Regions from separate parts of the Micromonospora sp. NPDC051300 genome, predicted to be linked through region 2. Evidence: riboswitches for the same ligand, from Rfam matches in the RefSeq annotation. Region 2 holds a riboswitch; each other region holds the start of a gene.
The links. A riboswitch is a leader RNA that binds a small molecule or an ion and turns the genes downstream of it on or off. The one in region 2 is predicted to bind cobalamin.
Positions count from the first base shown of each region.

Region 1: another riboswitch for cobalamin. It lies ahead of ACIA5A_RS19395 (acyl-CoA thioesterase); the one in region 2 lies ahead of ACIA5A_RS30370 (prenyltransferase/squalene oxidase repeat-containing protein).
Region 3: another riboswitch for cobalamin. It lies ahead of ACIA5A_RS07010 (ribonucleoside-diphosphate reductase subunit alpha); the one in region 2 lies ahead of ACIA5A_RS30370 (prenyltransferase/squalene oxidase repeat-containing protein).

Region 1 covers NZ_JBITEP010000017.1:7,040-17,321, reverse strand. Annotated here, with positions in the region: gene ACIA5A_RS19410 (FUSC family protein) at 157-1,260, opposite strand; gene ACIA5A_RS19405 (phosphotransferase) at 1,475-2,146, opposite strand; gene ACIA5A_RS19400 (hypothetical protein) at 2,627-3,901, shown strand; cobalamin riboswitch at 3,977-4,191, shown strand; gene ACIA5A_RS19395 (acyl-CoA thioesterase) at 4,318-4,830, shown strand; gene ACIA5A_RS19390 (LysE family translocator) at 4,834-5,457, shown strand; gene ACIA5A_RS19385 (aldo/keto reductase) at 5,611-6,579, shown strand; gene ACIA5A_RS19380 (FadR/GntR family transcriptional regulator) at 6,592-7,296, opposite strand; gene ACIA5A_RS19375 (amidohydrolase family protein) at 7,638-8,486, shown strand; gene ACIA5A_RS19370 (zinc-binding dehydrogenase) at 8,534-9,559, shown strand; gene ACIA5A_RS19365 (SDR family oxidoreductase) at 9,556-10,282, shown strand, end outside.
Region 2 covers NZ_JBITEP010000055.1:7,315-15,266, reverse strand. Annotated here, with positions in the region: gene ACIA5A_RS30390 (ECF transporter S component) at 119-1,015, opposite strand; gene ACIA5A_RS30385 (ABC transporter ATP-binding protein) at 1,012-2,643, opposite strand; gene ACIA5A_RS30380 (CbiQ family ECF transporter T component) at 2,640-3,866, opposite strand; gene ACIA5A_RS30375 (hypothetical protein) at 3,859-4,785, opposite strand; gene ACIA5A_RS30370 (prenyltransferase/squalene oxidase repeat-containing protein) at 4,782-6,248, opposite strand; cobalamin riboswitch at 6,392-6,529, opposite strand; gene ACIA5A_RS30365 (hypothetical protein) at 6,615-7,100, opposite strand; gene ACIA5A_RS30360 (peptidase) at 7,135-7,952, opposite strand, start outside.
Region 3 covers NZ_JBITEP010000004.1:117,435-127,716, forward strand. Annotated here, with positions in the region: gene ACIA5A_RS06985 (MFS transporter) at 1-696, shown strand, start outside; gene ACIA5A_RS06990 (LuxR C-terminal-related transcriptional regulator) at 776-1,540, shown strand; gene ACIA5A_RS06995 (hypothetical protein) at 1,537-2,064, opposite strand; gene ACIA5A_RS07000 (hypothetical protein) at 2,058-4,292, opposite strand; gene ACIA5A_RS07005 (ribonucleotide-diphosphate reductase subunit beta) at 4,448-5,425, opposite strand; gene ACIA5A_RS07010 (ribonucleoside-diphosphate reductase subunit alpha) at 5,467-7,821, opposite strand; cobalamin riboswitch at 7,944-8,156, opposite strand; gene ACIA5A_RS07015 (PrsW family intramembrane metalloprotease) at 8,264-9,067, shown strand; gene ACIA5A_RS07020 (cytochrome P450) at 9,074-10,282, opposite strand, start outside.

The sequences.
Region 1 (10,282 bases), on a different contig from region 2:
CGCATCCTCATCTCTTCAGATCCGTGCGCTCACGCTCCGCCGACCTGCAGCTAGGTCCAAGCCGCCGCCGCGCGTCACCTGGCATCCCATGCGGCAGCGAGGCAGTGGCAGGCCGGCAGTGAGCCGACACCGCCGGAGTTCGGGGGCGACGCCGCGTCAGGCCCGGCTCAGGCCGAGCGCCTCGTCCACCCGGTCCAGCACCGTCACGTCGTCGTGGCCGACGCCGCGCAGCAGGTCGATCGCCGTCGCCCGGATCTGACCGACGATCATCGTGACCGGCAGCGGAGGATCGGTTCGCAGCAGACCCGCGGCGATCCCGACCGCCTCCAGGGCCGCCGCGTCGGCCTGCTGCGCGTGCCGGTCGGCGTCGGCGCCGCTGAGGTCGGAGGCCAGCGCCTCCCCGGCGGAGCGTACGGCGGCGGTCAGCGCGCCGATCGCGGCGGCCAGCTCCGGCGGGGTGGCGGTGTGCCGGCGGGTCAGGGTCACGCCGGCCCGGGCCAGCACCCGGATGTTGCGGGCGGCGTAGTCGAGCTGCCGAAACGTGGCCTCCACCTCGACGAGCTTGCCCAGGTGCCGGCGGCGCAGTCCGAGCCGGAGCGTCTCACCGGTGGCGAGCAGGGCGGCCTGCATCTCGGCGACGCAGTCGTCGACCTGCCGGGCCTGGTCCAGCGCGGCGCGGGCGGCGTCCTCGTCGCAACCCCGCAGCGCCGTGCTCACCTCCTCCAGCAGGTCGGCCAGGTCGCTGTAGCTGCGCCGGGCCTGCGCCACCAGCGGGGCCAGCGGATCGCGGGCGGCCATGAGCTGGGTGGCGGCCAGCGCCACCGCGCCGCCGACGAGCGCGTCGACGAAGCGGAACGGCATCAGCGTCCCGTGCGGCGCGGCGACCACGACGAGGTACATGGCCGAGACGGTGGCCTGCACGACCAGGGCCCGGCGGGCCCCGATGACGACGAGCGTCGTGGTCGTCAGCACCAGCACCAGCAGGACCGTGCCGGTGCCCGGGCCCAGCGCGTACACCAGCAGTTCCGCGACGAGCACGGCGGCGGCCACCGCGAGCAGGATCTCGACGGTCTGCCGCAGCCGTCGACCGCGGGACTCGCCGAGCACGACGAGCGCGGCGGTCGGGGCGTAGAACGGATCCGGGTGGCGGATCACCACCGCCGCCAGGATCCAGGCGACCGCGGCGGCGACGGTCAGCTCGACAACGGTCATCCCGTCGCCGCGTAACCGCGCGACGGCGTCGTGTCCCCAGTTCCGCACCGGTGGTACCCCTCGTGCCGGGGCGGACTGGGCACCGGCCGCCTACTGATCTTCGGGGAGGGCCACTACCCCGCCCGTGACCTGCTCAATCACCCCGGTGGCCGGCGACATCGGCCTGGGTGAGCCCGCCGAGCGGATGGGGCGCCTGGCGCGGTTCCTCAGCCCCCGGCACGCCCCGACGAGTCCTCGCGCACCGCCGGCCGTCGCGCCAGGGTCACGACCATGGCGGTGTCGTGCCGGTCCGGGCGGCGATCAGCGGAGAATGCCTGCGGGCGTGGGCGACCTGCCACCGCAGGTTCGGCGGTTCGTGCCCACCGGGGCCGGCGCGGTCGTGTGCGGCCAGCGCGTCCTTGACGCCGAGGAGCAGCCACGCCCAGTAGGTCGGCTGCACGAGGTGCCACTCGAGCTCCGACAGGGCCCGCACCTCGTCGTACCCGCGCAGCACGTCGTCCTGGTGTCCGCGCCACGGCAGCGCGAAGTCGGCCACCTGGAACGTGTGGTGGGTGGCCTCGAAGTCGAGCAGGCCGGTCAGCCGCCCGCCGGCGAACAGCAGCTTCCACGGCGTGAAGTCACCGTGGATGACGCTGCGCGGCACATCCGGGTCAGGATGCTCGGCGAACCACGTCGCCGCCGCTTCGCGGCAGCGCCGCAGCACGCCCCCTGATCCGGGTTCGCCATCTCGTGGCGCCGCAGCAGGCGTGCCAACTCGGGGTCGGCGACGACCTCGGCGGGCGCGGAGAAGCCGCCGCGCTGATCGTCGATGCCGGTGGCCGCCGCGGTCGCGTGGAACTCCGCCAGCAACCGCCCACGGGCGCGCCGCTCGGCGGACCGGTCCGGCCCGGCGGGCAGAGCGGATCGTCCGGGTAGCCGGCGGAACAGCACCCACGCGCCGTGCGCGTCGATCAGCGGCTCCTCGACCGGTTCCGGGGTGGGCCAGCCCGACTCCCGCACCGCGGCCATGACTCGCAGCAGGTAGCGCCAGTCGGGACAGGTCGCGTCGTCGAAGTACTTCACGATCGTCGCGGCGCCGTCCCGGGTGGCTTCCCAGGTGCCGCTCGACCGGTCCGCGAGCACCGGCCCGGGCGTCAGCCGCCACCGCGCGCACACCTCGGGATCGATCCCCGAAGCCGTACGCGGTCGCGCCCCACCGGTCACCCTGCCCCGGTCCGCCTCGGACACCCGCCCGCCTCCGATCGGTGCAGTCGTCGTCACCGCCGACAGCTCTGCCGAACAATGGTGTACCCGAGCCGCCGGCGGTCACTCCGCAGGACGGGCGAGCTCGTCGTGCGGCAGCGGGACACCGACGTGGGCCGATTGCCGATAGTGTTCTCGTCCACACCGTCCGCGTGTCCCGAAGGGTGCTGTCATGAGCGTTCGTCGTCGGCTGTCGCGAACTGTCGCCGCCGCGCTGGTCCTCGTCGCCGGCGTGGCCGTTCCCGCCGTTCCCGCCGCGGCGGCGAAGCGGGGCCCGGACCTCACGGTCGACGCCTCCGGAACGACGATCCCGCTGGGCGTCGAGCGGAAGGTCGTCCAGCTCAAGGTCAGCAACCGGGGGGACGCGACCCCGCGCGAGGTCGTCGTCCGGGTCCGTCAGCCGGCGGAGGGCCCCGACCCCCTGCCGGTCGCCCTGATCTGGCATGCCGGCGGCGGTGTGGGGGAGTGCGACGGCGACTTCGGGGGGTTCTACTGCCAACTGGTGCCGGAGCTGATCCCCGGGCCGGGCGAGACCGCCGACGTTCCCATCGACGCGGCCGTCTTCGGGGCCGCCGGGCCCTACCAGGGCACATTCGAGGTGTCGGTCACCCTCGGGTCGGACAAGGACGCGAATCCGGCCGACAACACCAGATCCTTCCCGCTGACGCTTGTCGACAACCGCGGCGCCGACCTCTCGGTGGTCGCCCGCGACGTGAAGCAGTCCGTGCGCGTCGGCGCCGGCGGCAGGCCCGAGCCCACCGGGACGCTGAACCCCGGTGAGACGGGCGCGGTGTGGCACACCGTCGCCAACCAGGGCCGCACGGCGGTCAGCGGGGTGCGGGTCACGCTGCGCCTGCCCCGGGGCGTGGCCTTCACCAGCCCGCCGAGCCAGTGTGTGCTCGGCGACGCCGGGCGCTCGGCGGTCTGCTCCTATCCGGACCTCACCCTCGTGCCGGCCGTCGAGGACACCGACCCGAACGACACGGTCTACTCGGCGGTCGAGCTGTTCAACCTGGTGACGACCCCGGCGTCGGCCACCGCGCCGGCGACGGTGGGCGGCGGGACCGTGCGGGTGGAGGGCCTCGCCGAGCGGCCGACGAACGAGCGCTCCACGCCCGTGCGCACCCGGCTGCCCGCGAACGCGGTGGCCGCACCGGCGCCCGACGTGGACCCCGGCGACAACCGGGACGGCTTCGCCGTGGTGCTGGCCGCGAAGGCCGGCGGCGGCGACGGCGATAGCGGCGATGGTGGCCATGGCGGCGACAGCGGTACCGGCAACGGCGGCGCCGGTGGCGGTGACGGCGGGTTGCCGGTCACCGGTCCGCAGGCCGGGCTGATCGGCGGAATCGGGGTCACGGCGCTGGCGGCCGGTGCGGTCCTGTTCCTCGCCGCCCGACGTCGCCGGATGGTCCTGGTGACCCCCGAGGACGAGAGGCCGACCGCCTGACCCGCTCCGGCGGCCCGGTCACCGACGAGACCGCCGTCACCCACCCGGCCCGCCACCCGCGCCCCGAGCACTGACTACGATGGCCGCAGCGCTGGTTCACCCGGTCGGCGACGGCCGGGTGTCGTAAGAGGGAACCCGGTGGAAGTCCGGGACTGCCCCGCAGCGGTGAGTGGGAACGACCGCCGTCATCAGCACTGGGCCCGTAACGGTCTGGGAAGCGACGGCCAGTAGGCGACCGAACCCGGTCCGGCCCGCGAGTCCGAAGACCTGCCCGCGTCGCGCGCACCACCGGTGCGCGCTGCCGTCGACCTCGCGGGTGGGTCCGGGCGGGTGACACGTCGTACGCGATCCGTCGGCGTGCCCTCGACGCGTGCCCTCCGGTCGGCGGTCCGCCGCATCGAGGACGGACCCGCACAGTGCCCGACACCATCACGCTCGCCGGCCGACCACCGTCGGCGTCGCGCCTGACCCTGTCGCAGATCATGGACCAGCACCACACCAACCTGATGGGTACGGTGCACGGCGGCCGGATCCTCAACCTGATCGACTCGGTCGCCGGGGTGGTCGCCGCGCGCCACTCCGACGGCCCGGCGGTCACCGCCGCCATCGACGAGACCGCGTTCCTGCGTGCGGTCCGGGTGGGCGACGCGGTCCACGTCGACGCCCGGATCACCTGGGCCGGCCGCAGCTCCATGGAGGTGGCGGTGAAGGTCCGCGCGGACCGCTGGGACCGGGCGGTGCCGCCGGTCGACGTGGCGACGGCGCATCTGGTGATGGTGGCCGTGGACGATCGCGGCGATCCCCGCCCGGTACCGCCGCTGCTGCCGGAGACCGACGGGGACCGGCGGCGCTACCGGGAGGCGCGGATCCGGCGGGAGCACCGGCTGTCGCTGCGGCGGGCGCTGCTCGACGGCGCCGGGGAGGGCTGAGCGATGCTCGGACTGTCCGTGGCGACCCTCGCCGGCTATCTCGCCGCGATCGTCGTCCTCATGGTCACCCCCGGTCCGGACATGATGTTCGTGCTGGCCAACGCCACCCGCTACGGCACCCGGTCCGGCGTCGTCGCCGCGCTGGGCGTCGCCGCGGGGGAGGCCGTGCACGTGGCGGCGGTGGTCGGGGGACTGGCCACCGTGATCAGCGCGTCGCCGACGTTGTTCACCGCGATCCGGTGGGCCGGGGCCGCGTACCTGATCGGGTTGGGGGTCCGGGCCGCGCGCCACCGCGATCCGGTCGCCGTCACCGGTCCGGACCGTGGCGCGTCGCCCGGCCGGGCCTTCCTGCGCGGTCTGGTGACGAACCTGCTCAACCCCAAGATGATCCTGTTCAGCGTGGCGTTCCTGCCGCAGTTCGTCGATCCGGGGGCCGGCGACGCGACGGCGCAGCTCGTCCTGCTCGGCGCCCTGTTCGTCGCCGTGCAGCTCGCCGTGGACATCACTCTCGGCGTGGGCGCCGGCCGGCTCGCCGGCAGGCTGGCGGACCGGCGGTGGTCGCGGCGGATCAACCGGCTCTGCGCGGTCGCGTTCGTGGCCCTCGGCATCCGCCTCGCCCTGGGCTAGCCGCGGGCGGGTGGTGTCCACGGCGGCGGGGCGGTCCAGGTCGGACCGCCGGCCCGCTCTTCGGCTCGGAATCGTCCTCGTGCCACGGTTACCCTGACAGACATCGGATGTTCCAGGGGTGGTGAACGAGCGGTCGCGACCTGAGGAGCGCCAGTGGAGATCACCCGGTTGGGCGGCTCGACGGTCCGGGTCACGTCGGTCGGCTTCGGCGCGTCCGGCATCGGCAACCTCAACGGCGGCGTCACCGACGAGGAGGCCCGCGGCGCGGTCGACGCCGCGTGGCGTGCTGGCATCCGCTACTTCGACACCGCCCCGCACTACGGCCTCGGGCTCTCCGAGCGCCGCCTCGGGGCGGCGCTGGCCGGGCGGCCCCGGGCCGCGTTCACCGTCTCCACCAAGGTCGGCCGCCTCCTGGTCCCGTCCCCGGCCACCGCCGGCCGGCGCGACGACGCGGGCGGGTTCGACGTGCCCGCCGACCACGTGCGCCGCTGGGACTTCAGCGCCGACGGGGTACGCCGGTCGTTGGAGTCCAGCCTGACCCGCCTGCGCCTGGACCGGGTGGACGTGGCGCTGATCCACGACCCCGACGAGCACTGGCGGGAGGCCGTCGAGCAGGCGTACCCGGCGTTGCACGAGCTGCGGGCACAGGGCGTGGTCGGGGCGATCGGGGTGGGCATGAACCAGTGGCGGATGCTGGAGCGGTTCGTCGCCGACACCGACGTGGACACCGTCATGCTGGCCGGGCGGTACACGCTGCTCGACCAGTCCGCCGGCCGGACGATGCTGCCCCGCTGCCTCGAACGGGGGGTGGGGGTGCTCGCCGCCGGGGTGTTCAACAGCGGCGTGCTCGCCACCGACCCGCCCGGGCGGACCTACGACTACGGGCCGATCCCACCGGCCCTGCACGCGCGGGCGCTGCGCGTCGCCGAGGTGTGCCGCGCGCACGGCGTGACCCTGCCGCAGGCCGCGATGGCGTTCGTCGCGCGGCATCCCGCCGTCGCGACTGTGGTGCTCGGCGCGAAGAGCCCGGCGCAGGTGCGGCGGAACGCGGCCTGCGCCGCCGCCCCGGTGCCGGAGTCGCTCTGGACGGACCTCGTCGCGCAGGGACTGGTCGAGTCGTGACCCCGGCGCCGGTCAGTCCGACCGGCCGTCGCCGTCGGTGGCGGCCAGGATCGTGCGGAGCCAGGACTCGGAGGTGTTGACGTGCAGCAGCGCTGTCGCCTGGGCGAGTGTCTGGTCACGGGCGCGCAGCGCGCGGTAGATCGCCTGGTGCTCGCCGAGCGTGACGTGTGCCGCGTTGCCCTCGATGAGGCCACGCCAGACCCGGGCTCGCACGGTGCGGCCGGAGAGCCCGTCGAGCAGTGAGGTGAGCGTCTCGTTGCCGGTGGCCGCGATGACCGTGCGGTGGAAGGCGGTGTCGTACCGGATCAGCTTCTCGGCGTCCTCGGCGGCGGTCCGCATGTCCTCCAGGAGTTGCGCCAGCTCGTCGAGGTGAGCGTCGGTGAGGCGGGCGGCGGCCAGGCCGGTGGCGGCCGGTTCCAGCAGCCGGCGCACTTCCATGACCTCCAGCAGGGTGTCGTCGCGCAGGAGTTCGACGGCGAGGCCGACGCCTTCCAGCAGCAGTCGGGGCGCGAGGCTGGTGACGTAGGTGCCGTCGCCGCGTCGGACGTCGAGCACGCGCGCCGACTCCAACGCCTTGACCGCTTCCCGTACGCCGCTGCGGGAGAGTCCGATCTGGACCGCGAGCTGGGGTTCCGGGGGCAGTCGGGCGCCCGGGGGCAGCTCGCCGGACTGGATCATCTGCCTGATCTTCGCGATGGCCTCGTCGGTCAGTGCCACGCGCCCTCCCTCGCCCCGGCGCCCTGCCCCGACAGACATCATATCTCCGCACGTCCATGCGTCAGGGGTCGGCGCCGCCGGGGGCGCGAGTGGGCCGGGTGCGTAACCTGATCGAAGTCTGTCTCTAGACATCGACGAGGGATTCGTCTATAAAGACATCAGATCTCTGGTCGTGGCGGGTGTCCCTGCTCAGCCTGAGCGTGCGGGGGCGGGGCGCCGGAGCGGACGCCGACCCATGCGGTAGCCGGGCGGACCGGGCCATACGTCGACCACCTGCACGAGCACTTCGTCCCGGCCGCGACCGCCTGAGCGAACCGGCCCGACACGTGCAGGGAGAGGCCTTGATCGTCGACGCGCACCACCACCTGTGGCGACCCGAGCGCGGCTACACCTGGCTCGACGCCCCCGACCTGGCCGTCATCCGCCGCCCGTTCACCCCGCCGGACCTGTGCGCCGCGGTCGACGCCGCGGGCGTACGCCACACGGTGCTGGTGGAGGGCGGACGCTGCCACCGCGACGAAGCCTCCGAGTTCCTCGCCTACGCGGCCGACACCGAGCCGATCGCCGGCGTCGTGGCCTGGGCGGACGTCACCGACCCCGACCTGCCGGACACCCTCGCCGACTACCGGCGGATGCGCGGCGGCGAGCTGCTGGTGGGCATCCGCTCGCAGGTGCAGGGCGAACCCGACCCGGACTACCTGGACCGCCCGGACGTCCGCCGGGGGCTGGCCGCGGTGGCCGACGCCGGACTGGTCTTCGACCTGGTGATCCGGGCCGACCAGCTCCCCGCCGCGGCCCGCGTGGCCCGGGACCTGCCGCAGGTGCCGCTCGTCCTGGACCACCTGGGCAAGCCACGCATCCGGGCCGGCGCCGCCGGGCTCGCCGGCTGGTCGGCCGACCTGGCGGCGCTCGCCGCCGGCCCCAACGTGACCGCCAAGCTGTCCGGCCTGGTGACCGAGGCCGGGCCGGGCTGGACGGTCACCGCGCTGCGGCCCTTCGTGGCCGTGGCCGTGGAGACCTTCGGGGCGTCGCGGCTCATGTTCGGCTCCGACTGGCCGGTCTGCCTGCTCGTCGCCGACTACCGGGTGGTTCGCGACGCGCTGGGCGCGGCGCTGCCGCCGCTGTCCGCGGCCGAACGCGACGAGATCTTCGCCGGCACCGCGGTACGCGTGTACCGGCTCGCGATCTGAACAGGCGGAGACGCGGAAAGTCAGGCCCCGAGCGGAGGCGGAACGACATGACCCAGGCCGCGCTGTATGTCGGCAACCGTACCTTCACCGTCGAGGACCGACCGGCGGTGCCACCCGGGCCCGGCGAGGTCCGGGTCGTCGTCGCCTACACCGGCATCTGCGGCACCGACCTGCACGTGCGGCACGGCGCGATGGACCACCGGGTGTCCGTCCCGGCCGTCATCGGGCACGAGATGTCCGGCCGGATCGCCGAGTCGGGCGCCGGCGTCACCGGCTGGCGGGTCGGCGACGCGGTGACCGTGATGCCGCTTGTCTGGTGCGGCGACTGCCCGGCGTGCCGCGCCGGGCACCAGCACGTCTGCCACCGGCTCACCTTCCTCGGCATCGACTCGCCGGGCGCCATGCAGGGGTCCTGGACGGTTCCCGCCGAGACTCTCGTGTCGCTGCCCGAAGGGCTCTCCCTGCGACACGCGGCGCTGATCGAACCGATCGCGGTGGCGGTGCACGACGTACGCCGGTCCCGGCTGGCGGCCGGCGAACACGCGGTGGTGATCGGCGCCGGCCCGGTCGGCCTGCTGATCGCCTGCGTCGCCCGAACCCGCGGGGCGCGGGTGGTCCTGGTCGAACTCGATCCGCACCGGCGGGCCGTCGCGGCCGGGCTCGGCTTCACCGTGGTCGACCCGGCCGAGACCGAGCCGGTGGACGTCGTCGACGACCAGTCCGGCGGGGCCGGCGCGGCAGTGGTGTTCGAGGTCTCCGGGTCGGCGGGCGGTGTGCGCACCGCCACCGGCCTGCTCGCGGTGCGCGGACGCCTCGTGGTGGTCGGCATCCACCCGACACCCCGCGAGGTGGACCTGCACCGGGTCTTCTGGCGCGAGCTGGAGATCGTCGGCGCCCGCGTCTACCGGCGCGGCGACTTCACCGAGGCGGTCCGCCTGCTCGCGGCCGGCGAGGTTCCGGCGGAGGACCTCATCTCCGAGGTCGTGCCGCTGCGGGACGTCGCCGGGGCGTTCGACGCGCTGGAGCGCGGCGGCGTGGTCAAGATCCTGATCGACTGCGGTGGCGACCGATGAGCATGTTCGACCTGACCGGCAGGCTGGCCGTGGTGACCGGATGCCGGCGCGGCATCGGGCTGGCGATGGCCGAGGCGCTCGCCGGCGCCGGGGCGGACGTCATCGGCGTCAGCGCCACCCTGGAACGCGAGGGCAGCGAGGTGGCCCGGCGGGTCGAGGCCCGGGGGCGCACGTTCACGCCGTACCGGGTGGACCTGGCCGACCGCCCGGCGGTGGCCGAGCTGGCCGCGGCGCTGTCCGGCGGCCCGCGCCCGGTGGACATCCTGGTCAACAACGCCGGCACCATCCGGCGGTCGCCGGCCGCCGAGCACCCCGACGCCGACTGGGACGAGGTGGTGCAGGTCGACCTGACCGCGCCGTTCGTGCTCGCCCGGGAGGTCGGTCGGCGGATGGTCGCCCGGGGCAGCGGGAAGATCATCTTCACCGCCTCCATGCTGAGCTTCCAGGGCGGGATCAACGTCGTCGGGTACGCCGCGGCGAAGTCGGCGATCGCCGGGGTGACCCGGGCGCTGGCCAACGAGTGGGCCGGCCGGGGCGTCAACGTCAACGCCGTCGCGCCCGGTTACATCGCCACCGACAACACCCGGGCCCTGCGGGAGCAGGCGGACCGCAACCGGGCGATCCTGGAGCGCATCCCGGCGGGCCGGTGGGGGCGACCCGAGGACCTGGCCGGGGCCACGGTCTTCCTGGCCTCCGACGCCGCCGCCTACGTCCACGGCACCG
Region 2 (7,952 bases):
CGGTCGTTCCCACTCACCGCGGCGGGGCGGGCCCGGATTCTCACCGGGTTCCCTCGTACGACGCTCGGCTGGTCCGGCCGGGCGAACCCGCGCCGTCCGGCAGCGTGCCCGCCGCCCGTCACGGCTGCGCTGGTCGCGAGGTCGGGTGTGAGGTACCTCCCGGGGCGCCGGTGGCGGCTGGTCGCGGGTCGGACGCGACGGGGTTGGCCGGGAGCGGGTCGGGTTCGGCGAAGGTGACCGGTGCGCCGAACGCTGCCCGCCGGGCGGCGCGGCGCAGCGCGGCGAGTACGGCCGGGCCGGCGAGGACGATAGCCACGGCGGTGGTGATCGCCCGGCCGGTGTCCCAGCCGAAGGTGGAGGTGACGGCGGTGAACACGGCCAGGCGGTGCAGGTTCTCCAGCACCGGGGCGCCCGGCAGGTAGGACAGTTGGGTGTCCGCGCCGGTGCTGAACGGCCAGAACCACAGGTTCATCAGCAGGCCGTAGCCGTAGGCGGCGAGCACGCCGTACCCGGCGAGCACGACGGTTTCGGCCCGGCCGCGCAGCCGGGACGGAAGCAGCCCGGCGCCGAGGCCGATCCACGAGGCGCACAACATCTGGAACGGCAGCCACGGTCCGACGCCGGCGGTGAGCAGGGCGGAGGCGAACAGCGACGTGGAGCCGAGCAGGAACCCGAAGCCGGGGCCGAAGACCCGGCCGGCGAGCACGAGCAGGAAGAAGACGGTCTCGATGCCGGCGGTGCCGGCGCCGAGGGGGCGCAGCGCGGCGTTGACGGCGGCGAGCACGCCGAGCATCGCCAGGGCCTTGCTGTCGATGCCGCCGGAGCTGAGTTCGGCCAGCACGAGCGCCACCAGCACCGGCAGCATGATGACGAAGACCAGCGGCGCCTCGCCGGTGCGGGCGGTGGTCTCGGGCTGCGCGGGAACGAAGAACGGCCAGGTGAAGGTGGCCAGCGCGGCGGCCGAGGCGAGTGCCAACACCACGGCGGTGCGGGGCGCGACCCGCAGCACGCTCACGCCCGCGTCCCGGCAGGTCGGAGCGCGGTGGCCACCTGGTCCACGGTCAGCCACGGTTGCGGTGCGAGGACCTTGGCGACCTGGGGCGCGAAGGCCGGTGAGGCGAGCATGACCTCCGCGGTGCTGCCCTCGGCGACGATCTCCCCGTCGGCCATCACGATCACCTGGTCGGCCGTCGTCGCGACGAGTTCGACGTCGTGGGTGGCCAGTACCACGCTGCGGCCGGTGGCGGTCAGCCGCCGTACGAGCGCGCCGAACTGCTTCTTGGCGTGGTAGTCCAGGCCGCGGGTCGGTTCGTCGAGCAGGATCACCGGTGGGGCGGCGGTGAGCTGGACGGACAGCGCGAGGGCCAGTCGTTGTCCCTCGGACAGATCGCGGGGGTGCCGGTCGCCGGGCAGGTCGGGGACGAGCTGGTCGAGGATGGCTCGGCAGGTGCCGGTGGGTGCGCCGCTCTCCCGGTCGGCCTGGTCGCATTCGGCGTCCACGGTCTCCAGGTAGAGCAGGTCCGCCGGGCTCTGCGGGACCAGGCCGACGTGCCGGCGCGCCTTCGCGGCCGGCAGAGCCTTCGTGTCGACTGTCCCGGCAGCGCCGGTGACGGCGACGGTGCCGCTCTGGCGGGGGCCGCTGCTCTGCACCGCCCACAGCAGGCTGGACTTGCCGGACCCGTTGCGGCCCATGAGCGCGACAACCCGGCCGGGATGCAGGTCGAGGTCAACGCCGGCCACAGCCACCGTTCCCGGATATCTCACGACGATCTTGCGTGCGGTCAGCATCGGGGAGGTGACGGGGACCGGCGGTGGCGGGGTGGGGACCGCGTCGGCGAGTCGCTGGCGCAACTCGGCGGCGCGTCGACGGGCGTCACGCACCGACAGCGGCAGCGGCGTCCAGCCGGCGAGCCGGCCCAGCTCGATCAGCGGCGGCGCGAGGTCGATCCCGGCGAGCACGTCGGCAGGTTCGCCGTCGCGCACGCGGCCGTCGCCGCGCAGGTAGAGCAGCCGGTCGGCGTACTGCACGACGCGTTCGAGGCGGTGCTCGGCGAGGACGACGGTGACGCCGAGGTCGTGCACCAGCCGGGTGATGGTGGCGAGGACATCCTCGGCGGCGGTGGGGTCCAGCGCGGAGGTGGGTTCGTCGAGGACCAGGACCCGTGGGTGGGCGGTGAGCACGGCACCGATGGCGACCCGCTGCTGTTGCCCACCGGACAGGGTTCGCAGCGGCCGGTCGCGTAGTTCGGCGATGCCGAGCAAGTCGAGGGTCTCCTCGACCCGTTTGCGCATGACGGCCGGCGGCAGGGCGAGTTGCTCCATGCCGTACGCCAGTTCCTCTTCGACGGTGTCGGTGACGAAGCCGGCCAGCGGGTCCTGGCCGACCACGCCGACGACGTCGGCGAGGTCGCGCGGTGGGTGCCGGCGGGTGTCCCGGCCGGCCACGGTGACGGTGCCGTGCAGGGTGCCGCCGGTGAAGTGCGGCACCAGCCCGTTGATCGCCCGCAGCAGGGTCGACTTGCCGGCTCCGGTGCGGCCGGCGACCAGGCACAATTCCCCCTCCTCGACGCGGAGGGAGACGTCGCGCAGCGGCGGCGGCTCGTCGTCGGTGTAGCGGACGGTGACCCGGTCGAACTCGATCACGTGCGGCCTCCCGCCGTCGCAGCCACCTGTCGTGTCGGCGGGGCAGCGGTGCCCGCCGGATCGGTCGACGCACGTGCGGTCGGGGGTGGCGGTGCCAGCCAGGCCGGCGCCGCCGCGACCGCGACGGCGAGCAGCATCAGCGGGGTCGGCTGCGGCCAGGTGAGCGGACTGACCGGCGGGTAGAGCAGGTCCGGATCGACCGAGCCGGCCAGCGCCGTCAGCGCGGCGGTGGCGATGCCGCAGCCGGCTACCGCGAGTTCCGCGGGCCGCCAGCGGTCCGGCCGGTAGCGGCTGCGACGGACCCGACGCCCGGCCAGCAGCATCCCGGTCACGGCGGTGGTCAGTCCGGCCAGCAGCATCGGCAGGCCCAGCGGCCCTGTTGCGGTGCCGTCGAGCAGCCCGTAGGTGCCGGCGCAGACGCCGACGAGTCCGCCGAGCACCAGCGCGCCGGTGGCGGTGCGCTGCCCGGCCGGTACGGCGGCGGTGCGGCCGTAGCCGCGGGAGTCCATCGCCGCGGCGAGTGCCAGGGACCGGTCCAGGGCGTCGGCCAGCACCGGCAGGGCGACAGCGCGCAGCGCCCGCTTCCCGCGCGCGGATGCGCCGCGCAGTCGTCGTGCCCGGCGTACCCGCAGCACGCTCTCGACGAGTTGCGGGGCGACCGACAGCGCCACCACCACCGCGGTGCCCACCGCGTACAACGCGCCGGGCACGGCTTTGAGCAGCCGCTTGGGGTTGGCCAGAGCGTTCGCGGCGCCGAGGCAGACCAGCATGGTGGCCAGCCGCAGCCCGTCGTAGAAGCCGCCGAGGAGCTGTTCGGCGGCGACCGGCCCGAGCAGCCGGATGCCCGCCGCCCAGGCCGGCAGTGGGATCTCCGGGAGGCGGACCAGCACGTGGTCGCCCTGCCCGCCGCCGAACACGATCCGGAAGACCACCCGCATGCCCACGATGATCGCGGCCAGCCACAGGTACATCCGGAACGCCAGGGCCCACGGGGCGTCGCCGCGCCGCCGGGCGACCACCAGCGCGGCGACCGCGACGAGCAGACCCAGCGGCAGCGGGTTGGTGGTGTGGCTGGCCGCGGTGGCCAGGCCGAGCGACCACAGCCACCACGCGCCCGGGTGCAGCCCGCGCGGCAGCCGCCCTGGGGCCCACCCCGACCGCCGCCGGCCGGTCCCGGCAGGGGGATCCGGGCGGTTCCCGCCGGCGACGGACCGGTCAGGCATCCGGATCGGCGGTACGCCGTCGCCGCGCGGCGATCAGCCCGCCACCGGCCAGCACAACGAGCAGCAGGATCCCGGCGATCGTGCCGATCGGTGGACCTGCGCCGCTGCGGGGAGCGGCGACGTCGGTCAACTCCGGGCTGACGGTGTCCGTCGATGGCGCGCCGGTGGCATCACCGGTCGGGGTGCCGTTGACCTGGCTCGGCGTCGGCGACAGGGCGCCGGTGGCCGTACCCGTGGGGGTGGGGAGCCCGTTGGCGCTGATGGTCGGTCCGGCCGCGCCAGGCCGACTGCCCGAGGACGGCGGTGGGCCGTCGACCTGCGCCGGCGGCTCGACCGTTCCCCCACCGCCGGTGGCTGGTGGAGGTGCTGGCGGCCCGCCGCCGCCCGTCTTCGGTGGAGACGGTGGGGGCGGAGCCGGTGGGGCGGGTCGCTTCGGGGTGGCGCCCGGCCGGGGCGCGTCGTTGGCGTTGCGGTTGAGCGAGAACGACCAACCTTCGAAACTGCCGGCCGGTGGTTTGCGGTTGGCCACGCCCTTGTCGCTGTAGGTCCAGCTCCCTCCGTTCGAGGCGTGCCAGTACGACCAGTAGGCGCTGGCCGGTGGTGTGTCGACGCACTTCTCCGTGGCTGCCGAGGGTTTGCCGTCGATGCGGCAGATGAACCCTTCCCCCCAGCGCAGGGTGCCGGTGATCGGGAAGCCGGCGTTCTTCAACGCCGCGAGGCCGGTGCCCTGGTCACCGCGGGCGCAGCGGATCACCGTGCCGCCGCCGAGCTGGTGGAAGTCCACCACGACGGTGACCCCGGAGGCGTCCGGGCAGTAGCCGGCCGTGCCGGCGGCTGCCGCAGGGGCGGCCGGCGCGGTCAGGGTGCCCGCCACGGCCAGGGCGAGGACCATCACGGCCCGCGCGTACCGGGCCGTCACGTCGCCCGCCTGCGGCCGAGCAGCAGGAGCAGCACCCCGCCACCGAGCATCAGGACCGCGACCAGCACGTAGCCGGCTATCGCCGGGCCGGTGGTCGGCAGCCCGGCAAGCCCCGGCGCGGGAGGTGTCGCACTCGGCGCGGCGGTCGCCGCCGGCGGCGTACTCGGTTTGGTGGCCGACGGGGTCGCCCCCGGAGGGCTCACGGTGTCGTCGGGGCTCGGGTCGACGGTGGCGGTCGGGGTGGCGGTGGCGCTGATGGTCGGATTCGGTGATCCGGTGGGGGAGATGGTGGGCGAGGCCGTGCCGGACGGGGTGGGTCCCGGCGATGACGGTGGCAGGTCGACGCCGATGCGGCCCAGCGGCACCTGCGCGAGCCCGAGCAGCGCCTGGGCGGTGGCCCGGCGCCACTGGTCCCGGTCGGTGTCGGAGATGCCGGCCGACACGGCGGTCGTGAAACCGTCGGCGTTGTAGGCGATGGCGCCCGCGTCGGCGGCTGCCTTGCCGCCGTTCGCGCCGGTGAGCTGCAGCGCGGTCAGCGCGGCGGCGGCGCGGGCGGCCTCGGTGTCGAGTCCGGCGGCGGCGAGGGCCTGCCCGGCCAGGCCGGTGCTGTTGGAGTTCGCACCGGTGGTCGGCCCGGAACCGCCGAAGGAGCCGTCGGTGTGCTGCTGGGCGACCAGCCAGTCGGCTCCCTTGCGCGCCGCGCCGGCCGCCCTGTCCGCGCCGTCGTCGGCGGCGCTCAGCAGCGCCTGCACGGCCATCGCGGTGGAGTCGACGTCGAGGACGGCGCCGGGTTGCTCGTCGCAGGACGGTGACGGGCCGTCCGCGGTGTCCGGGTAGAGCCGGAAGCCGCCCGACGCGCACTGCTGCCGGATGAGGAAGTCGACGGTGTCCTGCGGGACGGCACCGCCGCGGGCCAGGCCCAGCACGGCGAAGGACTGGTCGAAGGTGTTGCTGGCGTCCGGGCCGCTGTCGGTGGTGACCCGGCTGGTGACCCGACCCTGCTGGTTGCCGGTGTCCGCTCCGGAGATCAGCGACAGGGTTTCGGCGCGCAGGTCGTACCCGCCGAAGTGGGTGGGGTCGGCGCCGGCGGCGGAGGCGGCGTAGAGCAGCTTCGCGGTGGCGCCGCCGTCGGTGAAGCCCTCGATGCCGTAGTCGTCGTAGCTGTTGTAGGCACGCACGTGCGCCGCGACCTGCGCTGTGGCGGCCTGCCGGGTCAGGGTGTCCACGCCGGTGGCGGACAACGCGACGAGCCCGTCGATGGTCAGGCCCCAGTCCGGGCCGCCGAACGGTCCGGGCAGGACCCCGTCGGTGAACTCGCCACCCAGCCAGGTCGCGGCGTCCCGCGCGGCAGCGGCGTCGACCGTGGCGGGGGCGGCCAGCACGGTCATGGGTGCGGTGAGTGCGGTCAGGGTCGCCGCGGTGGCGGCGGCGAGACCGGTGCTGAGTCGCCGGGATGGGGGCAGGGGCATGGGGGTGCCTTTCGCGGAGCGGTCGGTGAGAACTCCGGAAAGCACCCGAGACAAACGACACCCCGCTCCGCGAGCTGCGGTGAGCGGGGTGGAATCGGACCTCGGCGGTCCGGACTTCACCCTGTAGACCTCGACAGAAGAAGCCGCTCGTCCCAGGCGAGGCATTCCGGCTCGCGAGAAGGCTCTCGCTCACGGTTGCGGGTCAGCGCCGGCTCCTACCGGCTTTCCCCCACACGGGACGTATGCAGTTGTGTGCCCGGCGTACGCCGGGTGCGGTCACCGTACCGCCCGGGCACAGTCCGGCGCCAGGGCGGTGGCCGGCATCCGCTGCGACGCCGGTCACCGCCCTGGCCCGGGTGATCAGGGGGCGGTGATGCCGGGCGCGGCGCCGGCGCCGAACGACCAGCCCTCGACGCTGCCCGGTGCGGGGTTGTAGCTGGACGCGCCGGAGGAGCTGTAGGACCAGGGGCCGCCGTGCGGCGCGTGCCAGTAGGACCAGTAGGCGGTGGCCGGTGGGGTGTTGACGCACGGGTCCGCCGCGGCGGTCGGCTTGCCGTTGATCCGGCAGACGAACGCCAGACCCCAGCGCTTCGTGCCGGTGACCGTGAACCCGGCGCCCTGCAGGGCGGCGAGCCCGGTGGCCGGGTCGCCGGGAGCACAGCCCACCTGGATGCCGCCGCCGAGGGCGGCGTAGTCGACGACGACGGTGACGCCTGAGGTGCCGGTGCAGGCCGCGGCGTGCGCGGCCTGCGGCGCGGGCTCGACGGCGGTCAGGGCGACGGCGGCCAGCACGGCGGTCAGCAGACCGGCGAGCCGGGCCCGGATGGTGGATGGACGAAGAGACACGGATCCTCCTGGAGGTGGTCGGACGGTAGGCCGCTTACGGGCAGGCGAGGACGGGTGCGCCGGGGGCGGCGCCGGCGGCCGACAGGTCGGCGTAGCCGGTGCCGGTGAAACCGAGGACAGCCTGGGCGGTGGCGCGGGCGGCGGTGTCCGGGTCGAACGCGCCGCCGTCGAAGTCGACCGCGCCCCGCCGGGCCGGCGCCGACGCGCAGCCGACCTGGAGCCCGGCCAGGAACCGGTGGGCCCGGGCCCAGGCCAGCGGCCGGCCCGCGCTGTGCAGCGCCTGCGCGGCGAGGCCGGTGCTGTTGGCGTTCGGCACGCCGTCGGCGTTGGCGAACCCACCGTCGGGTCGCTGCACGGAGACCAGCCAGCGCAGCCCGGCGGCGGCGTCACCCCTGCGGCCGGTGGCCTGAAGCGCCTGTACGACCAGGGCGGTGGCGTCCACATCGGAGTGGCACGTCGGTTGGGCGGGCAGCACCGGGTAGCCCCCGTCGGGACACCGGGTGCCGGCCAGCCAGGCAGCCGCTACCGGCGGTGCGCCCCGCGGGGTGCGATCCAGGGCGAGCAGGGCGAATGACTGGCTGAAGGCGTTGCTGTAGTCGCCGTAGGCCGACCGGTCGGAGAACCGCCCGGTGGGCGCCTGGAGCGACCGCAGCCGGGCGACCAGGTCCACCCCGCCGACATCGGTCGGGTTCCCGCCGCGCACCTCGACGGCGAGGGCCAGCTTGGCGGTCGCCCCCGCGTACGCCTCAACAGTGCCGTCACCGAGGTAACCGTCCCGGACCTCGGGTCGGGTGACCCAGGCCAGTGCCCGCGCGGCGGAGTCGTCGGCGACACCGGCGGCGGTGAAGGCGA
Region 3 (10,282 bases), on a different contig from region 2:
TCCGCGCAGATGGCGGTGACGAGCGTGCTGCTCGGCGCGCTGTTGATCGGCACCCACCGCTGGCTGCCGGACACGCCCCGGCAGGAGACGAAGGAGGGGGAGGCCCGGCGCGGGCTGCGCGAGCGGTTCACCCCGCAACTGCTGCTGCTCGCGGCGATCGCGTTCCTCGCCTCGTTCGTCGAGATGGCCGGCGCGCAGTGGAGCGCGCTCTACGCCACCGAGGTGGCCGGCGCCGCGGCGGTGCTGGCCGCCGCCACGTACACCTGTCTCTCGCTGGCCGCCACCGTGGCCCGGCTGTTCGGCGACCGGCTGGCCGGCCGGGTCGGCCGGGTGCGCTTCGTCCGGGTGTCCGCGCTGGTCGCCACCGTCGGCGTGGCGCTGCCGGTGGCGTACCCCCACCCGGCCGCGGTGATGGCCGGCTTCGCGTTGCTCGGCTTCGGCCTGGCCTGCGTGACCCCGACGGTGCTCGGCTTCGCCGGCGAGCAACCCGGCCTGACCTCCGGCGAGGGCGTCTCCGTGGTGGCGATGGGGCAGTGGCCCGGCGCGCTGCTCGCGGCGCCGGTGATCGGGCTGCTCGCCGGCGCGCTGAACCTGCGGACCGCGTTCCTGGTGGTGGCGGTGCTGGCGCTGGCGATCGTGGCGTTGATCCCGTTGGTGCGGGCCCGGGCGCTGCCGGGGGAGAGCCCGGCGACCTGATCGGGCGCGTGGTGTTGGCAAGGCGACCGCTGTCCGGTAGCCGATATGGGAATCCCAGGCGGCCTTCTATCGTCCGCTCGTGACGCTTCCCACCGCCACGGCGGATCAGGCCTGGGTGCGCGAGACGGCGACCGTGATCGGGGCGTTGCACGGTCCGCCGCTCGTCGACACCGTCCTGGCCGCCGTCGCTCGCCGCCTGCACAGCGAACTGTCCACGTACGCCGAACTCGACCTGGCCACGCTGCGCCCGCCCGGCCTCACCGCCGACCGCCCGGTCGACCGGGCGCTGGTCCGCCGGATGCACGACCAGGTGACCGCCCATCCGCTGTTCACGCCGAACGTGCGCGCCTCGCGCTCCTGTCCCGCGCCGCCGATGCAGGTGACCGACGTGCTGCCGGAGCACCGGTGGCGGCGGCACGCGCTCTACCAGGAGGTGCTGGCGCCGCGCGGCATCGGGGCGCACACGGTCACGCTCGTGGTCGGCGCGGCCCCGGTGCTGCGCTGGTACCAGTTCAACCGCGACCGGGCCTTCGACGCGCGGGAGATGGACCTGCTGGCCCGGATCCAGCCGGCGCTGATCGCGGTGCACGCGCGGCGTCGCCGGCCCGCCGCCGTGGTTCCTCCCGGCGGCTCGACGCTCAGCGGGCGGGAGGTGGAGGTGCTGCGTCAGATCGCCGACGGGCTGACCGTGCCGGCCGCCGCGCGCCGGCTCGGCCTGGCCGCCGGCACGGCCCGGAAGCACCTGGAGAACGTGCACCGCAAGCTGGGCACCTCCGGACCGGTCGCGACCGTCATGAGGGCGATCGAACTCGGCATCCTGGAGGTGCCCGGCCCGCGTGCCTAGCTGGTGGCGCAGGGCAGCGGCGCGCCCTGGCAGGCCCCGATCAGGGACCCGATCTCGACCCGGCCGATCCGCCTGTCGGCCAGGACCACGTCCACCACGGCGGCGGTGTCGGCGACCGGCAGGTCCACCACCACGTCCGCCTCCTTGACCCGGGGCGTGTCGTGCGCGTTCTGCTTGCCGCCGTACACCCGCACGGCCAGCGGGTCGTCCAGCACCAGCGTGTCAAGCGTGGCCCCGGCGGCGTCGCGCACCACGAGCTGGAACGGCCCGCCGGAGCCGCGCAGCGACGAGGCGAAGCCGCGGTCGATCTCCAGCCGGGTCGGGGCGGCGTCCCGGTCCGACACGCGCAGCCCGAGCCGCAGGTGGGCGCCGGTGGTCGGGTCCGCCGGGTCGACGGTCGGCGCCGGCAGGACCGGTGCCGCGCCGGCCGCCGTCGGCGCGGCCTGCGAGGCGACCGCCACGGCACCGAGGAACGGCACCGCCAGCGCGGCCACGACCAGGGTACGGAGTCGTCGGTTCAGCATTGCCCTCTCCCGCATCGTGCGAAGGTCGCCTCGGCGGCCCGGATGTCGTCGGCCCGCTCGACCGTGTTGTTGATCATGACGTCGGCCATCGGCCCGTCGCTGCGCCACCACCCGGTCGGACTCACCCCGTCGGTGATCTCGTTGCAGGTGCGACCGTCCGAGCCGCCCCGCTGGCAGTCCGACAGGGAGTGGTAGGTGTTCTTCCCCTCGCCGTACCAGTAGCCACCGTCGCAGCAGTACTCGTCGCCCTCGTGGTAGGCGCTGTGGTGCAGCTCGTGCCAGCCCACGATCGACGAGTCGGCGCTGAACACCAAGCCGGAGGCGTTGTCCCGGCAGTTGACGGTGTGCAGCACGCCGTTGGTCTCGGCGAAGCTGACCGGGTCGAACGCGCCGCGCCGGCACAACGCGTCGCCGTCCGGGCTGACCGTCACCTCGACCGGCACGTTCTGCACCCAGATCCCCACCTGGGACCAGTGCGTGCCGATCGAGCTGGGGAACACCCGCGAGCGGATGCCCAGCAACTGCCACGCGTTGTCGTCGACGGCGTTGCCGAACTGCCGCGCGCCGTCCAGCGTGGACGTGTCGTAGCCGCTGCCCGGCGCGTACGCCACGTCGATGGTCTGGTTCAGCGGCCGGGTGTTCACCCGACCGCTCCCGTCCACCACCGCCGGCACGCTGGCCCGCCACAGCGGCACCAGGGTGACCTCCGGCGTCTGCGACGGCGCCGGCGGGTTCAGGTCGGTGATCCGCCAGTCCGCCGTCGCCGTGCGCATGTCCGGCACCCCGTCCGCCTCGCTGGCGGTCACCCGGTAGGCGACCGCCGGGCCGGCCAGGATGTCCGCCGGGATCACCGCCTGGCACTCGTCGGCCTGCAGGCAGGTCTTCACCACGCGCGGCGCGAGCGTCACCGGCCGGCCGATCCAGCCGGCCGGGCTCATCTCCACGGTGATCCGGGCCGCCGGCCGGGCGGTGTGGTCGGCGGCGACCACCTTGGCGCGGATCGACGTGCCGGGCACCGCCTGCGGGTTGACCGCCGGGACGCCCGGCTCGGCCAACGCGTACACCTCCAGGCCGGGCGGCGGGTCGCCGGCCGGCACGGTACGCCAGGCGGCCGGGAACGCCCGCCCGTCGTCGGCGGTGCCCTCCAGCGTGAACACGTAGCTTCCGGGCGTGGCCCAGGAACCGTCGGCGTGCCGCCCGGTCCAGGAGAACGAGAGCGGGCCGGCGGCACGCCGCACGTCGGCGGTGCGGAACACCTCGACGCCGCCGCGCAGCACGCGCATCCGGAACGTGCCGGCCGCCGGCACCACCGCGCTCACCACGATCGGGCCGCTGCGGTACTGCCAGTTGGTGGCCGGCTGGCTGGTCATGTCGGCGAAGGCCAGCGCGACCCGCTGGATGACCCGGGCCTGGGTGGTCCGCGCCGAGCCGGCGTCGACCGGGTCGGCGACCGTGATGGTGTATCCGCCGACCGGCGCGTACGACCCGTCGGACCACTTCCCGTCCCAGTCGACGTTGAACGCGCCGCCGTAGAACGGCGCCTCGGCGCGCACGAACGACGCCCCGCTCGCCTGCGAGGTGATGGTGAAACGCAACGCCGACGGCACCGACAGCGAGCCGCTGATCGTCAGCCGCTCGCCGAGCCGCGGGTCGAACTCGCGGGGCGTCCCGGTGGGCGCCGGCGACGAGATGGTGATGCTCGTGGGCCGGGCCGCGACGGTCACCGTGAAGACGGCCCGGGACGGACCGCCGCTGGTGCTCCACCGGGACGTGCCCGACCGGCCACCGAGCAGGTTCGTCGTCGCCCAGTCCTTGGCCGTGCCGGGGTTGAGATCCGCCTGCTCCCGGCTGCCACCCTCGGTGGAGTCGTCCTCCCACAGCTCGAAGTTGACCCGGAAGTTGCCGGTGACCGAGCGCCCGGCGCATACCGTGCGGGGCGTGACGATGTCCGTCCCGGAGGTCGCCGGGAGCGCCATCTCGCAGCGTTGCTGCTGACCGTCGTCCTGGGTGAGGATCGCCACGCCGAACAGCTCCGGCGGGTCGCAGACGACGAGCCAGACCCGGTCGAGGCACTCGGTGGTGTGCATCTCGTCGACGGTGACGGTGACCGTCGAGCCGTAGCTGGCGGCGGCCGGCGCGGCCGGCAGCGCGGCGGCGAACGCCACCCCGACCACCGTGGCCAGCGCCGCCGCCAGGAACGGCCGTAGCCGTTGACGTATCCGTTTCACGTGCGTTCCCCCCTCGTCCGCCGACACCCACGCCGGGCTCGGCGCAGACAACTGTGCGGATCTCAGGAGGCGTGGGCGATACGCGCATGCGCGTACCCGGCGTCGGCGCGCCCCGCCCGCCCCGGCCGCTCGCGGCGGCCGGGGCGGTACGGCGGTCAGAAGTCGTCGTCGAACGTGACCCGGCCGGTCACCCCGACCTGGTAGGCCGACACCCGCCGCTCGAAGAAGTTGGACAGCTCCTGCACGTCCTGCAACTCCATGAACGCGAACGGGTTGCCGCTGCCGTACATCGGTGCCATGCCCAGCGCGGCCAGCCGGCGGTCGGCCACGTGTTCCAGGTAGAGCCGCATGTCGGCCGAGGACATCCCGGAGACGCCCTGGTCGAGCAGGTCCTCGGCGAACTGCGCCTCGCACTCCACCGCCTCGGCCAGCATCTCCCGCACCTGCCGTTCCATCCCGTCGTCGAACAGCTCCGGCTCCTCGGCGCGTACGGTGTCCACCACGTCGAAGGCGAACGCCATGTGCATCGACTCGTCGCGGAACACCCAGTTGGTGCCGGACGCCAGACCGTTCAGCAGCCCCCGGGAGCGCAGGAAGTAGACGTAGGCGAACGCGCCGTAGAAGAACAGCCCCTCGATGCAGGCGGCGAAGCAGATCAGGTTGAGCAGGAACGCCCTCCGGTCGTCGCGGGTGCGCAGCTCCCGCAGCGCGAAGATCGAGTCGATCCACCGGAAGCAGAACTCGGCCTTGCGGGCGATCGACGGGATGTTCTCCACCGCCGCGAACGCGGCGAACCGCTCGGCCTCGTCCGGCACGTAGGTGTCCAGCAGGTTCAGGTAGAACTGGACGTGCACCGCCTCCTCGAAGAGCTGCCGGGACAGGTAGAGCCGCCCCTCCGGGGAGTTCACGTGCTGGTAGAGGTTGAGCACCAGGTTGTTGGCGACGATGGTGTCACCGGTGGCGAAGAACGCCACCAGCCGGGACACCAGGTGCCGTTCGGCCGGCGAGAGCCGGTCCAGGTCGGCCAGGTCGGCGTGCAGGTCCACCTCCTCGACGGTCCAGGTGTTCCGGATCGCGTCCCGGTACCTGTCGAAGAAGTGCGGATACCGCATCGGGCGCAGGGTCAGGTTCATGCCCGGGTCGAGCAGCAGGGGTCGGTTCTCGGCGGTCGTGGTCACTGGCAGGCCTCGCAGCTCTCGGGGTTCTCCAGGGAGCAGGCCGTGGCCGCGTCGACGACCGGGGCGAGCACCGGCGCGACGGTGGCCTGCTGGATGCGGGTGGCGGGTCGGGACCGCAGGTAGTAGGTGGTCTTCAGGCCGGACCTCCAGGCGTACCGGTACATCGAGGAGAGCTTGCCGATGGTCGGCGCGCTCAGGAACAGGTTCAGCGACTGCGACTGGTCGACGTAGGGCGCGCGGGCGGCGGCCAGGTCGATGAGCGCCCGCTGCGGCAGCTCCCACGCGGTGCGGAACAGCTCCCGCACCTCGGCGGGCAGCTCGTCGAGGCCCTGCACCGAGCCCTCCGCGCGCCGGATCCGGTCGCGGACCTGCGGCGTCCACAGCCCCCGGGCCTTCAGCTCCCGCACCAGGTACGTGTTGACCTGGAGGAACTCGCCGGACATGGTCTCCCGCTTGAACAGGTTGGACACCTGCGGCTCGACGCACTCGTAGCAGCCGGCGATCGAGGCGATGGTGGCGGTCGGCGCGATCGCCACCAGCAGCGAGTTGCGCAGCCCGTGCGCGGCGATCCGCGTCCGCAGCGCGGCCCACCGCTCGCGCTGCGTGGGCTCCGCCCCCCACAGGTCCGGGTGCAGGTCACCCTTCGCGGCCCGGGTTTGAAGGTACGCCGGATGCGGGCCGAACCGTTCGGCCAGCGCGGCGGACGTCTCCAGCGCGGTCAGCAGGATCTCCTCCTGCACCCGGGTGGACAGCTCCCGCGCCGCCGCCGAGTCGAACGGCAGACGCAGCGTGAAGAACGCGTCCTGCAGGCCCATCAGCCCCAGCCCGACCGGCCGCCAGCGCGGGTTCGACGCCGCCGCCTGCGCGGCCGGGTAGTAGTTGATGTCGATCACCCGGTCGAGGAACACCACAGCGGTCCGCACCGTGGCCCGCAGCGTCTCCCAGTCGACGCCGGCGGCGGTGACGTGCGCGCCGAGGTTGACCGAGCCGAGGTTGCACACCGCCGTCTCGGCGTTGTCGTTGACCTCCAGGATCTCGGTGCACAGGTTGGACAGGTGGATGACGTTGCCCGGCTCGCCGGTCTGGTTGGACAGCCGGTTCGCGGCGTCCTTGAACGTCATCCAGCCGTTGCCGGTCTGCGCGAGCGTGCGCATCATCCGCCCGTACAGGTCGCGGGCCTTCACCGTGCGCACCGCGTTCTTCTCCGCCGCCCGGTATGCGGCGTCGAACGCCTCGCCGTACAGGTCGGGCAGTTCCGGCGCGTCCGACGGGTCGATCAGCGACCAGTCGGCGTCGGCCTCGACCCGGCGCATGAACTCGTCCGGGATCCAGTTGGCCAGGTTCAGGTTGTGGGTACGCCGGGACTCCTCGCCGGTGTTGTCCCGCAGTTCGAGGAACTCCTCCACGTCCGGGTGCCAGGGCTCCAGGTAGACGCAGGCCGCGCCCTTGCGCCGGCCGCCCTGGTTGACCGCGGCCACCCCGGCGTCGAGCGTCTTGAGGAACGGCACGATGCCGTTCGAGCGCCCGTTGGTGCCCCGGATCAGCGCGCCCCGCCCGCGCACCCGCGACCAGGAGATGCCGATGCCGCCGGAGAACTTCGACAGCTTCGCCACCTGGTGGTAGCGCTCGTAGATGGAGTCCAGCTCGTCGCGCGGGGAGTCCACCAGGAAGCACGACGACATCTGGGTGTGCCGGGTGCCGGAGTTGAACAGCGTGGGGGAGCTGGGCAGGTAGGCCAGCCGCGACATCAGCCGGTAGAAGTCGACCGCCTCGCCCGGCGTGTGCGACAACCCGCAGGCCACCCGCAGCAGCCAGTACTGCGGCGTCTCCACCACCAGCCGCGACTCCGGGTGCCGCAGCAGGTAGCGGTCCGCCACCGTGCGCAGTCCGAAGTACTCGAACCGCAGGTCGCCAGCCGGGTCCACGGCGTCGTCCAGCTCGCCGGCGTGCCGGGCCACGAACGCGGCGGTGTCGTCGCCGACAAGTCCCAGCCCGTGGGCGTACCCGATCGACTGGCTGAAGCTCGCCACCTGCTGCCCGCGGACCTCCTCGTCCACGTACGCGGCGAGCAGGCGGGCGGCCAGCTTCGAGTACTGCGGCTCCTCGCCGATGAGCTCCGCCGCGGTCTGGATCGACAACCGGTCCAGCTCCGACGTGGTCGCCCCGTCGTAGAGCCCGCTGATCGTCCGGGTGGCGACCCGTAGCGGGTCCACCTCGTCCAGGTCGGCGACCCACCGCTCGACCGCCCGGACGATCCGGTTGACGTCGACCGGTTCGGTGTCGCCGTCCCGCTTGCGGACCCGCATCGCCAGCCGGCGCTGCTCCGGGGGGCTGTCCCGCACGACCGTCATGACCTCTCCTCGCTGTCACTCCGATGGCCTCGGACGGCGGGAGAACGCCAACGGGCACGGCACGCACGGCCGGCCCGGCTGCTGGCGTCGGTCGTCCCGCGCGACCTTCGACCGCCGCGCGCGGCAGCGCACGGCGCGCTGGCAGGTCTTCGGACTCGCGGGCCGGACCGGGTTCGGTCGCCTACTGGCCGTCGCTTCCCAGGCCGGTGGCCCAGTGCTGATGACGGCGGTCGTTCCCACTCACCGCTGCGGGGCAGTCCCGGACTTCCACCGGGTTCCCTCTTGCCTCGGCCGCACCCGTGAGGCGCGGCCGAACCAGCTGCGGTGACACCATATATGGCGGTGCTGGCGGGTGGGCAACACCAGATGTCGGGTCCGGCGTGTCGGCTTCGTCTCAGCGCAGGAATGGCGCCAGCGAGCCACGGCGACGATACTCGGCGGCATGGCGAATCCGGGGCGCCGCTGGGCGTGGGTCGTGGTCCTGCTGGTCGGCGTCGGCCTGTTCCTGCTGGTGCTGGAGACCCTGATCGGCACCCGGAACATCAACTTCGTGCCCGCGCTGATCGTGCTCGGCGCCGCCGTCGCGCCGGCCACGTTCCTGACCTTCGCCGAGGGCCGGTCGGGCCGGTGGCGGGTGCCGGGCGCGATCGTCGGCCTCGCCGCGTTCCTCGGCGGCGTGATCGGCGTGGTCGCCGCCGGCTGGCTGGAGTTCGACACGCTGCGGAGGCTCGGCGCGCTGCCGATGCTCCTCGTCGGCCTGATCGAGGAGACCGCGAAGCTGATCGTGCCGGTCGGCATCCTGCTGCTGTGGCGCCGGCACCGGACACCGGGCGAGGGGCTGGTGATCGGGGTGGCGTCCGGAGCCGGCTTCGCCGCGTTGGAGACGATGGGCTACGCGTTCACCGCGCTGGTCGGGTCGCAGGGCAACCTGGGGGCGGTCGAGCAGACGCTCCTCGTCCGGGGGCTCACCGCGCCCGCGGCACACCTGTCCTGGACCGGGCTGACCGCCGGCGCGTTGTTCGCCCTCGCCGCCGCGCCCGGTGGCCGCCGGCTGGCCGCGTTCCTGTTGACCTTCGCCGCGGCGGTCGCGCTGCACACCTGCTGGGACACGGTCGGCACGCAGGCCGCCTACCTGTTCATCGGCGCGGTCTCGCTGGGTTGGCTGCTGCTGCGCCTGCACCTCGACCGCGAGGTGAAGGAGGGGCCCCCGGTCGACGCCTCCGGCGGGGGTGGGGGCCCCGCCTGACCCCGGTCACCAGGTGACCGGCAGGCCCGTCGGGCCGAGGATGGCGTGCCCCGCCTTCCATCCGACCTCGTCCGGCGGCACCGCGAGGCGCAGGCCCGGCAGCTCCCGCAGCAGCAGACCGAGCGCGGTACGGACCTCCAGCGCCCCCAGGTGCGCCCCGATGCAGTAGTGCGGGCCGTGGCCGAAGGACAGGTGCGGGGTGGGCGGCCTGTCGAAGTCCATCCGTTCCGGGTCGGGAAACACGTCCGGGTCGCGGTTCGCCGCGTCGTGCGACGGGACGACGATGTCGCTCTCGGCCAGCCGGGCGCCGCTGGGCAGCGTCACGTCCGCCATCACCCGGCGCGGCATCTCGTCGCCGTTGGCGGTCGAGTGCAGCCGTTCCAGCTCGGCGACCGCGGCGTCCAGCCGGTCGGGGCGCGCCACCAGAAAGGACCAGGCGGTCCCGTCCGGCCCGTACGGCTCGGTCTGGAGCACGTGGACGAACGTGGCGATCGAGCTGGCCGTGGTCTCCCACCCGCCCACCACGAGCGAGATGGGCAGCTTGATCTGGACGTCCGCCGGCTGGTCGGCGGCCGCGGTGGCGATCCGGCCGAGCAGGTCGTCACCGGGCCGGTCGCGGCGCTGCTCCAACTGGCCCCACAGGTAGCCGCCCATCTCCTCGGCCGAGCGGGCGGCGTCCTCGCGGCTCAGGTCGCCGGCGCCGAGGAACATGTCCCCCCACCGCCGGAACCGCATCCGGTCCTCGGCGGGCAGGCCGAGCAGGTCGCAGATCACGTCCAGCGCGAACGGCACCGCGAAGTCCCGGACCAGGTCCGCCGGGGCGCCGGCGGCCACCATCGACGCCAACCTCGCCTCGGCCGCGGCCCGTACGGCGGCGCGCAGCGCGTCGACCGCCGGCCGGGTGAACGCGTCCTTCACCGTGCCGCGCACCCGGGCGTGCCGGTCGCCGTCCATGCCGAGCATGGTGCCCGCCACGTCGACCTCGTCGGCGTGCGCGGCGGCCGCCCGGGAGAACACGTCCTGGCGGCGCAGCACCTCCCGGACGTCGGCGTAGCGGCAGACCAGCAGCGCGGGGACCGACTCCCCGTTCACCCGCCGCACGATCGGGACCACGCCGGAGCCGGCGGCGAAGCGGGCGTAGTCCGGGTGCTTGCGCGGACCTGGTGGCCGGTTGACGCCGTCGGCGTCCTGGTAGAAGGGATGGGGCCGGCGGGC